3 regions of the Streptomyces sp. NBC_00223 genome follow, and region 1 is predicted to be linked to each of the others. Evidence: riboswitches for the same ligand, from Rfam matches in the RefSeq annotation. Region 1 holds a riboswitch; each other region holds the start of a gene.
What was found. Region 1 has a riboswitch for cyclic di-AMP ahead of OHA30_RS33240 (C40 family peptidase). Riboswitches for the same ligand answer to the same signal wherever they lie in the genome.

Region 2: linked by a shared signal. The riboswitch ahead of OHA30_RS31105 (M23 family metallopeptidase) and the one ahead of OHA30_RS33240 (C40 family peptidase) in region 1 are both predicted to bind cyclic di-AMP.
Region 3: linked by a shared signal. The riboswitch ahead of OHA30_RS27805 (M23 family metallopeptidase) and the one ahead of OHA30_RS33240 (C40 family peptidase) in region 1 are both predicted to bind cyclic di-AMP.

Annotation. Positions count from the first base shown of each region.
Region 1 is NZ_CP108109.1:7,822,269-7,826,540, reverse strand. Features, by position in the region: gene OHA30_RS33250 (ATP-dependent Clp protease proteolytic subunit) at 47-682, shown strand; gene OHA30_RS33245 (hypothetical protein) at 689-1,006, shown strand; cyclic di-AMP (ydaO/yuaA leader) riboswitch at 1,415-1,592, shown strand; gene OHA30_RS33240 (C40 family peptidase) at 1,596-2,087, shown strand; gene OHA30_RS33235 (ABC transporter ATP-binding protein/permease) at 2,146-4,272, opposite strand, start outside.
Region 2 is NZ_CP108109.1:7,277,520-7,281,791, reverse strand. Features, by position in the region: gene OHA30_RS31110 (helix-turn-helix transcriptional regulator) at 1-540, shown strand, start outside; gene OHA30_RS31105 (M23 family metallopeptidase) at 692-1,681, opposite strand; cyclic di-AMP (ydaO/yuaA leader) riboswitch at 1,685-1,856, opposite strand; gene OHA30_RS31100 (GNAT family N-acetyltransferase) at 2,825-3,841, opposite strand; gene OHA30_RS31095 (uridine kinase) at 3,939-4,272, opposite strand, start outside.
Region 3 is NZ_CP108109.1:6,510,624-6,514,895, reverse strand. Features, by position in the region: gene OHA30_RS27810 (GntR family transcriptional regulator) at 36-710, opposite strand; gene OHA30_RS27805 (M23 family metallopeptidase) at 1,031-1,954, opposite strand; cyclic di-AMP (ydaO/yuaA leader) riboswitch at 1,969-2,119, opposite strand; gene OHA30_RS27800 (M16 family metallopeptidase) at 2,351-3,715, opposite strand; gene OHA30_RS27795 (M16 family metallopeptidase) at 3,733-4,272, opposite strand, start outside.

The DNA of each region.
Region 1 (4,272 bases):
CGAGATGTACGTCCTGTACATTTTGTAGTGATGGAGGTGCGTACCCGTGTTCCGTCCCACCGCCCGCTACGTCCTGCCCGAGTTCACCGAGCGCGGCAGCAACGGCGTCCGCACGATGGACCCCTACTCCAAGCTGCTCCAGGAGCGGATCGTCTTCCTGGGCACGCAGATCGACGACACGTCGGCGAACGACGTGATGGCCCAGCTCATCCACCTGGAGAGCTCCGCGCCCGAGCAGGACATCAACCTCTACATCAACTCCCCCGGCGGCTCCTTCTCCGCGATGACCGCGATCTACGACACGATGCAGTTCGTCACCTGCGACGTGGCGACGGTCTGCATCGGCCAGGCGGCCTCCGCCGCCGCGGTGCTGCTGGCCGCGGGCTCGCCCGGCAAGCGGTTGATCACACCGGGCGCGCGTGTTCTGATCCACCAGCCCTCGCTGAGCGAGGCCGTACAGGGCGATGTGTCGGACCTGGAGATCCAGGCCAATGAACTGCTGCGCACCCGCGAGCAGTTGGAGACGCTGCTGGTCAGGCACACCGGCCGGGAACTGGATCAGGTCCGCGCCGACATCGAGCGGGACAAGGTCCTCGACGCGCAAGCGGCCGTCGACTACGGCCTGGTGGACCGGACGACCACCAGCCGCAAGGCCAACACCCCCGCGTACGGCCTGCGGTGACCCGCGGTGGTGCCGGAACCGCCGCCGCTGCCGGCGCTGACCCGCTCGGAGGGCGAGCTGATCGACACCTATCTGGAGGTCGTCGACCTGCTCGGCCGGATCAACCCGTCCCGCAACACGGACACCTATGCCGCGCTGCGGGCCGCGCAGGCGCTGGTGAGCCGGGCGGTCGCACTGCGGGAGGCGCTCACCGTGATGCATCTGCGCGGTGAGACCCAGATGCACCACGCCACGCTCGGGCGCGCGCTGCGGGTGCTCGACGGGCAGCGGCGGACCGGTCAGGTGGCTGTGCCGCCCGACCCCGCGGCGCCGCCGGACGCGTGAGGCCGCGGAGGTGCGAACCCCCGACGCGTGAACCGGCGGACGCGTGAGCCGCCGGACATGTGCCGTCGCGGCGCCGAATTCGTGACGCTGCGCCACCGGTTGCGCCACCCGGTGTCGGCTCGGCTCAGTCCATTGGCGTATTCCGCCGCTTCCGGCAATCCGTCGAACAGTTGCGGCCAGCGGCCGGGCCCGGCCGGGAGCCCCGGAGATCGTCGCAGGTCAGATCGTACGGCGACGGCGGCCGGCGGGCGCGGGCCGCAGGCGCTCACCCGGACGGCGGAGGCGTGACGAGACTCACATCGCGCGTTTCTGTGACCGCGCGAGTGCGTGGAGTGGGTAACCATCCGTGCTGACGACAAGCCCCCGCCGCCGTGGCGGGGCGGTCCGCGCGGATGCCCAGTCCTGCCGACGCGTTGGATGCCAGGTCGACATGAGTGCAGCGGCAGGAGCGGAGGACCCAGCACGACGGGTCGGTCCCGGAACGCGTCCGGGCCGGCCCTTGGGGTGAAGCCGCAGTGCGCGGCCGGGCATCTTCGCCTGCCCGAACCCGACAGGTCATCCTTCGCAGGCTGATGACGAAGGGTTGCGCATGACCGCGCTCAACCGCATCACGTCTCCTCACCTGTCCGCGCGGCTGACCCGGCTCGGGGCCGCCTCCATGCTCACCGCGGCGGCCGTCACCGTACCGTCCCTGCTGCCGGAGACCGTCCAGCGGGCCGAGGCCGCGTCACTGGGCGCGGAGGCGCTCGGCATCGCGGCCTCGAAGAAGGGTTCGCCCTATCAGTGGGGGGCGTCCGGGCCGTACCGCTTCGACTGCTCGGGCCTGACGCTGTACTCGTTCAAGGCGGCGGGCAAGTCCCTCCCGCGTACGGCGGCGGCGCAGTACAACAGCACGCAGCACATCTCCGTGGGCTCCCGAAGAGTCGGTGACCTGGTCTTCTTCCACTCCGGTTCCTCCGTTTACCACGTCGGCATCTACGCCGGCGCCGGCACCATCTGGCACGCGCCCAAGACCGGCACCACGGTCCGGCTGGAACGCATCTGGACGAACAGCGTCTGGTACGGGCGGGTGGTCGGGTGAGCCGGGGTCCGGGCCGGGCGCCTGATCCGGGCCCTGGTCGGGCGCCCGGCCCGGACCGTCAGACGGCGAGCGCGCGGCCCCAGCCGCGGGTGACACGCCGGACGGCGATCGTGCCCGTGACGGCCGCTATCGCCAGCAGCACGCAGATGTCCGTGTACGTACGCGGCGCGTGGCCCATGGCGGCCTCGCGCAGGGCGTCGGCGGCCCAGTACCCGGGTGAGAGCGGGGCGGCCGCGCGCATCCAGCCCGGGAGGGTGGACAGCGGTACGAGCACACCGCCGAGGGTGGTGAGGAAGAAGGCGCCGATGTCGAACGCGGCCATGAGCTGGCCGTAGCTCCGTACGAGCAGGGCGGCGGCCGAGCCCATGCCCAGCAGCGCCAGTATCCAGGCGACGCAGGCGGCCACGAGCAGGCCGGGCGCGGCCACGCGCATTCCGAAGGCGACCACGCCGAAGCCGAGGACGAACACCTGCTGGGCGGCGAGCACGCCGAACACGGGCAGGGCCTTGCCGATCAGCAGCTCGCCCGCGCGTACGGGGGTCTGGCGCAGCCGGTCCCAGGTGCGCCAGACCCGCTCGGACAGGATCGACGAGCCCACGATCGACAGGGCGAGCAGCGAGAACGTCACGAGCGAGCCGACGACGGCCAGCGCGGTCCCCGACGGCCCCTGGACGGCCGTGTAGAGCGGCCGCATCGCGAGCAGCAGGATCACGGGCATGAGGAGGCGGCCGATCAGCGGGCCGGGCTCGTGCAGCAGCACGGCGGCGTTGTGCCGCACGAGCACGCCGGCCCTCCCCACCCCGCCCCGCGCGCCCCCGCCACCCTCGCGCGGGTCGCGCGGTTGCCGGGGCTCACCCGCCGACGTGACCCCGGAGGCGGCGGCCGACACACGGACGGCGGAGTCAGCCCCCGCGTCGGCACCAGGGCGAATCCCTTCCTCGCCGCCCGGCGGAAGGAAGACGGCCGCGTGCCGGTCCACGCCTGTCACGGCGGGACGGCGCTGCGTGGCAGCGGCCGCGGAGATCGGGGATCCGGCGCCATCCGAGACGCGCACACCCCCGTTGCGACCCGCCTCGGCACGCGGCGACCGGATCCCGGAACAGCCCGGCTCTCCACCCGCCCCGGCCGCGTCGGCGGCGTCGGCGGCGCCGGGCACATTGGCGACGGACATACGCGCGTCGACAGCATCCGGGCCGGGTTTCCGGCCGCCCGCGCCCGGCCCCGGCGGGCCGGCGGCGAGGACACCCGCGCCCGGCTCCGGTTGCCGCCCGCCGTCCACGAAACCGCCGGAGGCGAACTCCGCCTCGGTGCCCGGCGGGGTGGCGAGGGCCTTGGGCGCCGAGGTGGCGAGGGCCGCGTAGAGGTCGTCGAGGTCGGGGCGGCGGACGTCGACCGCGAGGGGCGCGCACCCGGCGGTGAGGAGCGCCGCGAGGTCGGCCGGCGGATCGAAGGTGGCGATCCGCAGCCCGCCCTGCCCGTCGTCCCGGGTACGGGAACCCAGCTCGGCGGGGAGCCCGGGCCGCGGCCGGTCCGGGTCGAGGGCGACCCGTACCTCGCCGGGCAGCCCGCTCGTGAGCGCCGCCCGCTCCCCGCGGGCGACCACGCGTCCGGCCCTGGCCACGGCCAACGTCGCGTCCAGGTCGACGAGTTCGGGCAGGTAGTGCGTGGTGTAGACGACCGCCGCACCCGCGTCCGCGCGGGCCCGTACCGCCGCGAGCAGCGCCTGCCGGGTCTCGGGGTCCGCGCCCGCGGTCGGCTCGTCGAGCAGCAGCACGCGCGGCGAGCCGACCATCGCGGCGGCGGCCTGCGTACGGCGCCGCTGCCCGCCGGAGAGGACCGCGCACCGCCGGTCCAGCACGTCCCCGAGCACCAGCTCCTCCGCGACCGCCTCGACCGAGCGGGCTGCGGCGGCCCGCCGCAGCCCCGCGAGCCCGGCGAACAGCCCCAGGTGCTCGCGGACGGTGACCGTCGGGTAGAGGGCGAGCTCCTGCGGCGCGACGCCGAACAGCGCGCGGGCGGCCCGCGGTTCGGCCAGCGCGTCGATCCCGCAGACGGTGACGCGCCCCGCCCCGGGCCGCACCAGACCGGTGGTGACCTCCACGAACGTCGTCTTCCCTGCCCCGTTGTGCCCGATCAGCCCGGTGACCTCCCCGGCCCGCACCTCCAGCGAGAAGCCGTCGAGCGC
Region 2 (4,272 bases), 540 kb from region 1:
GAGGCGTTCGCCCGGTTCGAGCGGTGGGCCGAGCGGTCGGGGCAGGGCTGGGCGGCGGCGCTGGTGGCCCGCTGCCGGGCGCTGCGGGCTCCGGACGCGCGGGCGGAGGCGTACTTCGCCGAGGCGCTGCGCGCGCACGACCCGCACGGGCGGCCGATGGAGGCGGCGCGCACCGAGCTGCTGTACGGCGAGTGGCTGCGGCGGGCCCGGCGCAGCAGCGAGGCGCGCGGGCGGCTGCGGACCGCGCTCGACGCCTTCGAACGGCTGGGCGCGGCGCCCTGGGCGGACCGGGCGCGTACCGAACTGCGCGCCTCCGGAGCCTCGGTGACGGCTGGTCAGCAGTCCCGCTCGGTGGCCGACGAGGCCGGACTCACCCCGCAGGAGTCGCAGATCGTACGGCTGGCGGCGCGGGGGCTGTCCAACCGGGACATCGCCGCGCAGCTCTTCCTCAGTCCGCGGACGGTCGGCTACCACCTGTACAAGGCGTATCCGAAGCTGGGGGTCGTCTCGCGCGGCGAGCTGGCGCCGCTCTTCCCCTGACGGGCGCGCGTCTCCGCTGACGCGCGCGTGTCCGCGCAGGGGTGTGCCCGCCCGGTGATGGAGACCGGGCGGGCACGGTACGGCTGCCGCGTGGGCGCCGGGGGGTCCGGCCGGCTGTGGGGGTGGTTCAGCCGGCCGGGGCTCGTACGGGTCAGATGGTGACGCCGTGCGAGGCCATGTAGGCGACCGGGTCGATGTCGGAGCCGTAGTTCGGCGTGGTGCGGACCTCGAAGTGCAGGTGAGGTCCGGTGACGTTGCCGGTGGCGCCCGAGATGCCGATCTCCTGGCCCTCGGTGACCGTCTGGCCGGCCGAGACCAGCGGCTTCGTCAGGTGGCCGTACAGCGTGTACTTGCCGTCGGCGTGCTTGATGATCACGTCGTTGCCGTACGCGCCGTCCGCGCCCGCCGACACCACCGTGCCCGCGGCGACCGCGTGCACCGGGGTGCCCGAGCCGACGAGGAAGTCCACGCCGGTGTGCGAACCGCTCGACCACAGCGAACCGGACGCCTTGTAGCCCGTCCCGATCGCGGCGTTCCCGACCGGCTTCATGTAGCCGGTGGACGAGCTCGCGGTGGCGGCTGCGGTGTCCGTCGTGGACACGGTCGTGTCCTTGGCGGTGGGCTGCTGCGGCGCGGGCTTGGCGGGCGCGGGCTTCGCGGGCGCGGGCTTCGCGGGCGCGGGCTTCGCGGGCGCGGGCTTCGCGGGCGCGGCGGGCTTGGCCGGGGCCGACTCGGGCTTGGCCACGAGCGGCTTCTCGACGTGGGCGCCACGCAGCGTGAGGTGCTGGCCCGGGTGGATCAGGTTCGGGTCGGAGCCGATGACCGACTTGTTCTCGTGGTAGAGCCGGTGCCAGCCGCCGGGCACGTGGTGCGTGACCGCGATCTTCGACAGTGTGTCGCCGCTGACCACGTCGTAGGTCTTGGCCTTCCCGCCCTTGTGGTGCTCGGCGCCGTGCGCGGACGCGGTGGCGACGGTCGTCGTGCGGGCCTCGGCCGACGCGGCCGCGGGGGTGGCGGCCGACGCGTTCACGGCGCTGACCAGCGGCAGTGCGAGGGCGGCGCCTCCGGTGCCGGCGGCGATGCAGACACGGGTGAGGCGGTTGAGGCGGCGGGGCTTGCGATGCTGTCCCTTTGCGGGCATGGGGGATTTCCTCTCCTACGCCTGCGAGGTGAGCTGTCGGGTTCGGGCAGGAGATGCCCGGCCGCGCTGCGCTGTGGGTACGGCGCCGCGACTTCACCCCAAGCCGTCCCGTGGTACGGACGGCGGCTTACCTGGGTCCCCCGCTCCTGCCCTGAGTGCTCGGTGGTCCGGAGAACCGGGCGGCGGCAGGATTCGGCGTACCGCCCGGCGGATGGGATAGCGGGCGATGCCCGCAGAAATTGGAAGCTAGACGACTGCGTCGGGCGGGGGCAAGTGTGCGCCTCGCCGGACCTCCGCCGCGGCGGCGGGACGGTCACTCCTGGTCGTACGGTGCCGCCTGCGTGTGCGCGATCCGCTCACCCCGGGTACGGGTCCGCTCCCCGTCGCGTAACAAACCCCCCAAACCAACCACGCTCCGTACCCCCGCGACCCACCCCCGTATTCCCCCTGTGACACCCCCCACAACCCCCTCCGGAAAGCCCCCAAACCCCCCGACCTCCCCCGCCGCAACGGCGGCACGCGAGACAGCGCTGTCCGGCGGCGGTGCCAAGCGGGCGCAGCCCGAAATCCCTCCCCGCCGCGACGACGGGACGCGAGACGGCGCGGTCCCGCGGTGCCAAGCCACCCCAAGCCCCCGCAGGGGCGAGCTACGAAGCTCAACCGGCTCCAGGGCCCGGGACCGAGCCAGGCGCCCCCAGCAACCACCACACCGCCCGGACGGAGTCCGAAATCCTTTCCCGCCCGGACGACGGGACGCGGGACGGCAGGGTCCGGCGGCGGTGCCAAGCGGGCGCAGCCCGAAATCCCTCCCCGCCGCGACGGCGGGACGCGGGACGGCGCGGTCCGGCGGTGCCCAACCGCCCCAAGCCCCCCGCAGGGGGCAAGGTTCCGGGGCCCGGGCAACCACCACAGCGCCGGGGCGCAGCCCCGATCTCGCCCCGCCGCGACGGCGGGACGCGGAACGCCGAAGCCCGGCGGTGCCAAGCCGCCCTGCCTGGGCGCAGCCCCGATCTTCCCGCCACGACGGCGGTACGCGGGACGCGGAACGGCGCGGAACGGCGGTGCCCAGCCGCCCGGAGGGCCCCCGCAGGGGGCACAGGCCCGGTGGGGGCGCGCCACCGTACCCGGCTTCCCGACCGGAGGTCAGTACGTGCCGGCCGCCCCGCCCATCCGGGCATCCAGCGTCCGCGCGAGCCTGTACGCCACCGGCCGGAACCCCACCGCCGGCCAGTGCCCAGCGGCCAGCGGCGACCCCGAGCGCCACCGCGCCGACATGTACCGGTGCCCGTTGTCGTACGCCCACGCCAGCGCCGTCGCCAGCAGCACCCTGCTGATCCCCTCCCCCCGAGCGGGAGGCTCCACATACGCCTCCACCAGCTCGACGCACGACTCGGGTATCACCGGATCGGGCGCCGCGGGCCCGACCAGCACCATCCCGATCTCCTCCCCCCGCCGGGAGGCGATCCACGCGCCCCAGCGCGGATCGCCGAGCGCGTCGGCGTAGTGCAGCCGCAGCGCGGCCAGCGCCCCCTCCGGCTGCGGCTGGAACATCGCGGCCTCGCGCTGCCTGCGCGAGGACTCCGCGGCCATCCGGCCGATCTGCGGCAGATCCCCGAGCCCCGCCCGGCGGATGCCCAGGCCGTCCACCCCGCGCGGCTGCCGGCCGCGCGCCTTGACGGCCATCAGCCCGTGCACGAGTTCCCGCCCGAAGCCGAGGTCGGACCAGGGGTCCGTGGCGGTCTCCCCGGCGGGCACCTCGACGTAGTGGACGAACCGGCGGTCGGCGACGAGACGTTCGGCCACCCGGGCGTAGAGCCCGCGCAGCACCTCGCTCTCCCGCCCGGAGGGCAGCGCGTGGCCGCCGTGCGGGATCAGGGCGGCGCGCGGATGGCTGCGCAGCGCCGCGGGGTCGTCGGGCGCGAGGTCGAGCGGCACGGCGGCGAGGTGCCCGATCATGCCGCCGTCCGCGTCCAGCGCGCGTACCGCTTCGAGCCCGGGTGCGGAGTTGAGCCTGCCGAGCAGTTCCTCACCCCGTACCGGACCGTCGGCCAGCCAGGACCGCTGTGAGGGCGGGCGCCGCGCGCGGGCGAACCAGCGGTCGTACCGCTGCGCGGCCTGGGGTATGTGTTCGGTGGTCAGCGGCGCGATGGCGACAGTCATGGTGGTCGAGGACGCTAGCGGGGTGCGCGGTCCCACGGCAAGCGGGACCGCCGCCGCGTAGGTGATCAAGCCGAACGGCCGGGCTCCGAAAGGAGTTTCAGCCGGTCCAGGCGGGGTGCCGCGGGTCGTCCGCGCGGACCGTCACGTCGGCGGTCTCCTCCGGCAGCGCCTCGCGCGCGTAACGCTCGTACGCGGGCAGCGTCCACCGCTCGGCCTCCGCCGTCCGCCGCTCCAACGCGCCGCGCGACAGCCGCAGATGGACCGTCAGGTCGAGCGGCAGCCCCTGCCCGAGCAGCAGCGGGCCGTCCAGCAACAGCACTCCGCCGGGCGGCAGTTGTACATAGTCGGCGCGGGTCGAACGGTCGGTGACGGGGTCGCGCAGCGACGGCAGTACGCGGCCGGTGCCGCCGGGGCCGAGGGGTTCGAGCACT
Region 3 (4,272 bases), 1.3 Mb from region 1:
TCCGGAATTCTATGACCTTTTATACGGCGCCTTTGTTAAGCGCGGCGGCGCATCATGTGTACGGAAGGTTTCGGGGTCCTCACCGCCGTGGCGCGCTCCGCGTGGATCACCGCGAGCCGGCGGGCCCGCTCGGCGTCGCCGCGGGCCACCGCGTCCACGATCGCCGCGTGCTCCGCCCAGGACTCCGCGGCCCGGGCCGAACCGTCGTCGCCGTAGACCCACGCGATCTTGTGCCGCAGCTGGGTGAGCAGCGCGGCCAGGGTGGGACTGCCCGACGCCTGGGCCAGCGTCTCGTGGAACCAGCCGTTCAGCGAGGGCAGATCCGACAGCTGCCCCTGTCCGGCCCGCTCCTGGCCGAGCCGCACCAGGCCGCGCAGCACGCGCAGGTGCGCGTCGGTACGGCGCTGGGCCGCCCGGCCCGCGCCCAGCGGCTCCAGCAGCGCGCGGATCTCCAGCAGGTCGGCCGCCTCCTGCTCGGTCGGCTCGGCGACCGAGGCGCCGGCGTGTCTGCGGGTGCGGACGAAGCCCTCGGACTCCAGGGTGCGCAGCGCCTCGCGCACGGGCACCCGGGACACCCCGTACCGCCGGGCGAGCAGTTCCTCGGTCAGCCGGCCGCCCGGTGGGAAGAAACCGCCGACAATGTCGTCGCGGATCGCCGCGCACACCACTTGGGCGGAGATACGGCGGCCGGTGCCGTCCGTCCCGTTCACGTACGATTCCGCATCGCAGGACTCCGTTCTTTCCCCGTATTGTGCCGCGACTCTATTTCAGCACAAGAGGGAATGGAAAAGCAGCCCCCGAATTCGGTACTCTTTCCGGCCGGGGCTGACGGGGAGGGGAGGCGGGCGGAAGGTGTCCGGGCGGCCCGGTGGCCGCCGGCGCTTGCGATCACCACTGCCCGGCTCCGGACGCTCCCCTCGTGCTTCCGCGCGCTTCGGATGCCTCCGGACGCGCGCGAAGGCCCCGGCGGGAGGAACCGGGGCCTTCGGTCGGGGGTGCGCCGCCACCGGCGGCGCGACGCGGGAACGCGTCAGATGGTGACGCCGTGCGAGGCCAGGTAGGCCACGGGGTCGAGGTCGGAGCCGTAGTCCGGGGTGGTGCGGACCTCGAAGTGCAGATGCGGTCCGGTCACGTTGCCGGTCGCGCCCGAGACGCCGATCTCCTGACCCTCCGTGACCGTCTGGCCGGCCGAGACCAGCGGCTGGGTCAGATGCCCGTACAGCGTGTACATGCCGTCCGCGTGCTTGATGATCACGTCGTTGCCGTAGGCGCCGTCCGCGCCCGCCGACACCACCGTGCCCGCGGCGACCGCGTGTACCGGGGTGCCCGAGCCCACCAGGAAGTCGACACCGGTGTGCGAACCGCTCGACCACAGCGAACCCGACGCCTTGTAACCCGTACCGATCGCGGCGTCCCCGACCGGCTTCATGTAGCCGGAGTCCACGGGGAGCGCGGTACGCGCGGTGGAGCGGCTGGCGCCTGTCAGCGTGTCACGTGTGGCGGCCGTCGCCGCCTTGGCCGCGGCCGCGGCGCGGGCCTTGGTCTCGGCGGCGGCCTTCGCGGCGGCAGCGGCCTTCGCCTTGGCCGCCGCCTTCGCCCGCGCCCTGGCCTCGGCCCTGGCCTGCGCCTTGGCCTCCGCCTGAGCCTTCTGCGCGGCCTTGCGCGCCTGATCGGCCCTGGCCTGCGCGGCGTCGGCGGCCTCGCGCTGGGCGTCGGCCTGCGCGGCGAGGGTGTGCGCCAGCGAGTCGCTGACGTCCGGGGCCCGGGTGAAGGCGGTGTCGCGGACCGGAGCGGGGGCGGGGTCGGCCTGCCCGGGCGAGGCCATCGCGTTGGCGCCGAAGGCCCCGGCCCCGCTGAGTACGGCCACTCCGGCCAGGGCGGCGGCGCCGGCCCGGACCCGGCGCGGACGGCGGTGCTTCCCGCTGGGCGCGGGCAGTCGAGGGGTGAACGCCATGAGGAGGCGAGCTCCTTTCCTTCCTTCTCGCCTACCGGGTCAGCTGACGGGTTCGGAGCAGGAAGGTCTCCTACGGGACCGCCGCTGGGCGGAGGGTCCCGATTCACCCCAAGGACACGTGGGTCCCCGGCTCCCCTGGGTGCGGGGACTCGGCGATGCGCACCCGGGGCCGCAGGACACGGCTGGTGCTGACGGGTGACGGGCGTTGACGCTAACCGGGCACTCGTGCGTATGACAAACAGATCGGCTGATATGTAGTGGACGCCACACCAAGGCGCACCAATCACCCTTCGGCGCCCACACCACCCCGCACCGCCCGCACGGCACCAAAACGCCCGGAACCCCGGCGCCACGAGGGCGACCGGGGTTCCGGGCTGCGAACGTACGACGGTCGGATCAGCTGACGACGGTCACCTGTCCGATGCCCAGCTCACGTACCGGGTCCGCGATGGCCGAGGCGTCTCCGACGAGGATCACCACCAGGCGGTCCAGCGGGAAGGCGTTGACCACCGCGGCGGTGGCCTCCACCGTGCCGGTCGCCGCGAGCCGCGCGTAGAGCTCGGCCTGGTAGTCGTCCGGGAGCTGCTGCTCGACCTGGTCGGTGAGCGTGCCCGCCACCGCGGCGGCCGTCTCGTACCGCAGGGGCGCGACCCCGACGAGGTTCTGCACGGCGACATCGCGCTCGTCGTCGGTCAGCCCGTCCTCGGCGAGGGTGCGGATCACCTGGCGGAGGTCGGCGAGAGCGGGACCGGTGACCTCGGTGGCCACCGAACCGCTGATCGCCAGCAGCGCGGCGCCGGTACCGTCCGCGGACGACAGCAGCACCTGGGCGAAGGCCCGGACTCCGTAGGTGTAGCCCTTCTCCTCGCGCAGCACCCGGTCGAGACGCGAGGTGAGGGTGCCGCCGAGGCAGTAGGTGCCCAGGACCTGCGCGGCCCACGCCGGGTCGTGCCGGTCGGCGCCGGTCCGGCCGATCAGCAGCTGCGTCTGGACCGAGCCCGGGCGGTCGACGATCACCACGCGCGCGGAGTCGTCCGCGGTGATCGCCGGACGCGGACGGGCCTCGCCGGGGGTGCCCCGCCACCGGCCGAGGGTGCTGTCGAGCAGGGCCGGCAGGTCGATGCCGGTGAAGTCGCCGACCGCGACGGCGGTGGCGGTCGCGGGCCGGACATGGGCCTCGTAGAAGGCGCGGACCGCGGCCGAGTCGATCCTGCGGACGGTCTCCTCGGTGCCCTGGCGGGGCCGCGAACAGCGCAGCTCGGCCGGGAAGAGCTCCTTGGACAGCGCCATGGCGGCCCGGCGGGCGGGGTTGGCCAGCTCGTGCGGGATCTCGTCGAGCCGGTTGGCGACCAGGCGCTTGATCTCGTCGTCGGGGAAGGCGGGGGCCCGCAGCGCCTCGGCGAGCAGCCCGAGGGCCTTGTCCAGGCGGGAGGCGGGCACTTCGAGGGTGACCCGGACCCCGGGGTGGTCGGCGTGCGCGTCCAGGGTGGCGCCGCAGCGCTCCAGCTCGGCCGCGAACTCCTCGGCGGTGTGCTCGTCGGTGCCCTCGGACAGCGCCCTGGCCATGATGGTGCCGACCCCGTCGAGGCCCTCCGGCTCGGCGTCCAGCGGCGCGGCGAGCAGCACCTCGACGGCCACGACCCGCCGGCCGGGACGGTGACTGGTCAGCAGCGTCAGGCCGTTGGCCAGGGTGCCGCGCTCGGGCGCGGGAAACGCCCACGGCTTGGGCTCGCCGGCCTGCGGCTGCGGGTGGAACGTCATGACGGCGGCGGTGTCGCTCACGCTTCGCCCTCTTCCTGGTCCTGGTCGATCGCGGCCTGGTCTTCCTGCGGCTCGGTGGCGTCGTCGCCGGACTGCGCGCCGCCGGTGGGTTCGTAGACGAGCACGGCGCGGTTGTCGGGCCGCAGCCGCGCCGCGGCCACCGCCTGGACCTCCTCCGCGGTGACGGCCAGCACCCGCTGCACGGCGGTCAGGGCGAGCTGCGGGTCGCCGAAGAGCACGGCGAACCGGCACAGTTCGTCCGCCCGGCCGCCGACGGTCGACAGCCGGTCCAGCCACTCCCGCTCCAGCTGGGCCTGGGCCCGCTCCATCTCGGCGGGCGTCGGGCCGTGTTCGGCGAACCGGGCCAGCTCCTCGTCCACCGCCTCCTCGATGGCGGACAGTTCGACCCCGCTGGACGCCTTGACGTCGAGCCAGCCGAGCGAGGGCGCCCCGGCCAGCCGCAGCAGCCCGAACCCGGCGGCCACCGCCGTACGGTCCCGCCGTACCAGCCGGTTGTGCAGCCGGGACGACTCGCCGCCGCCCAGCACCGTCAGCGC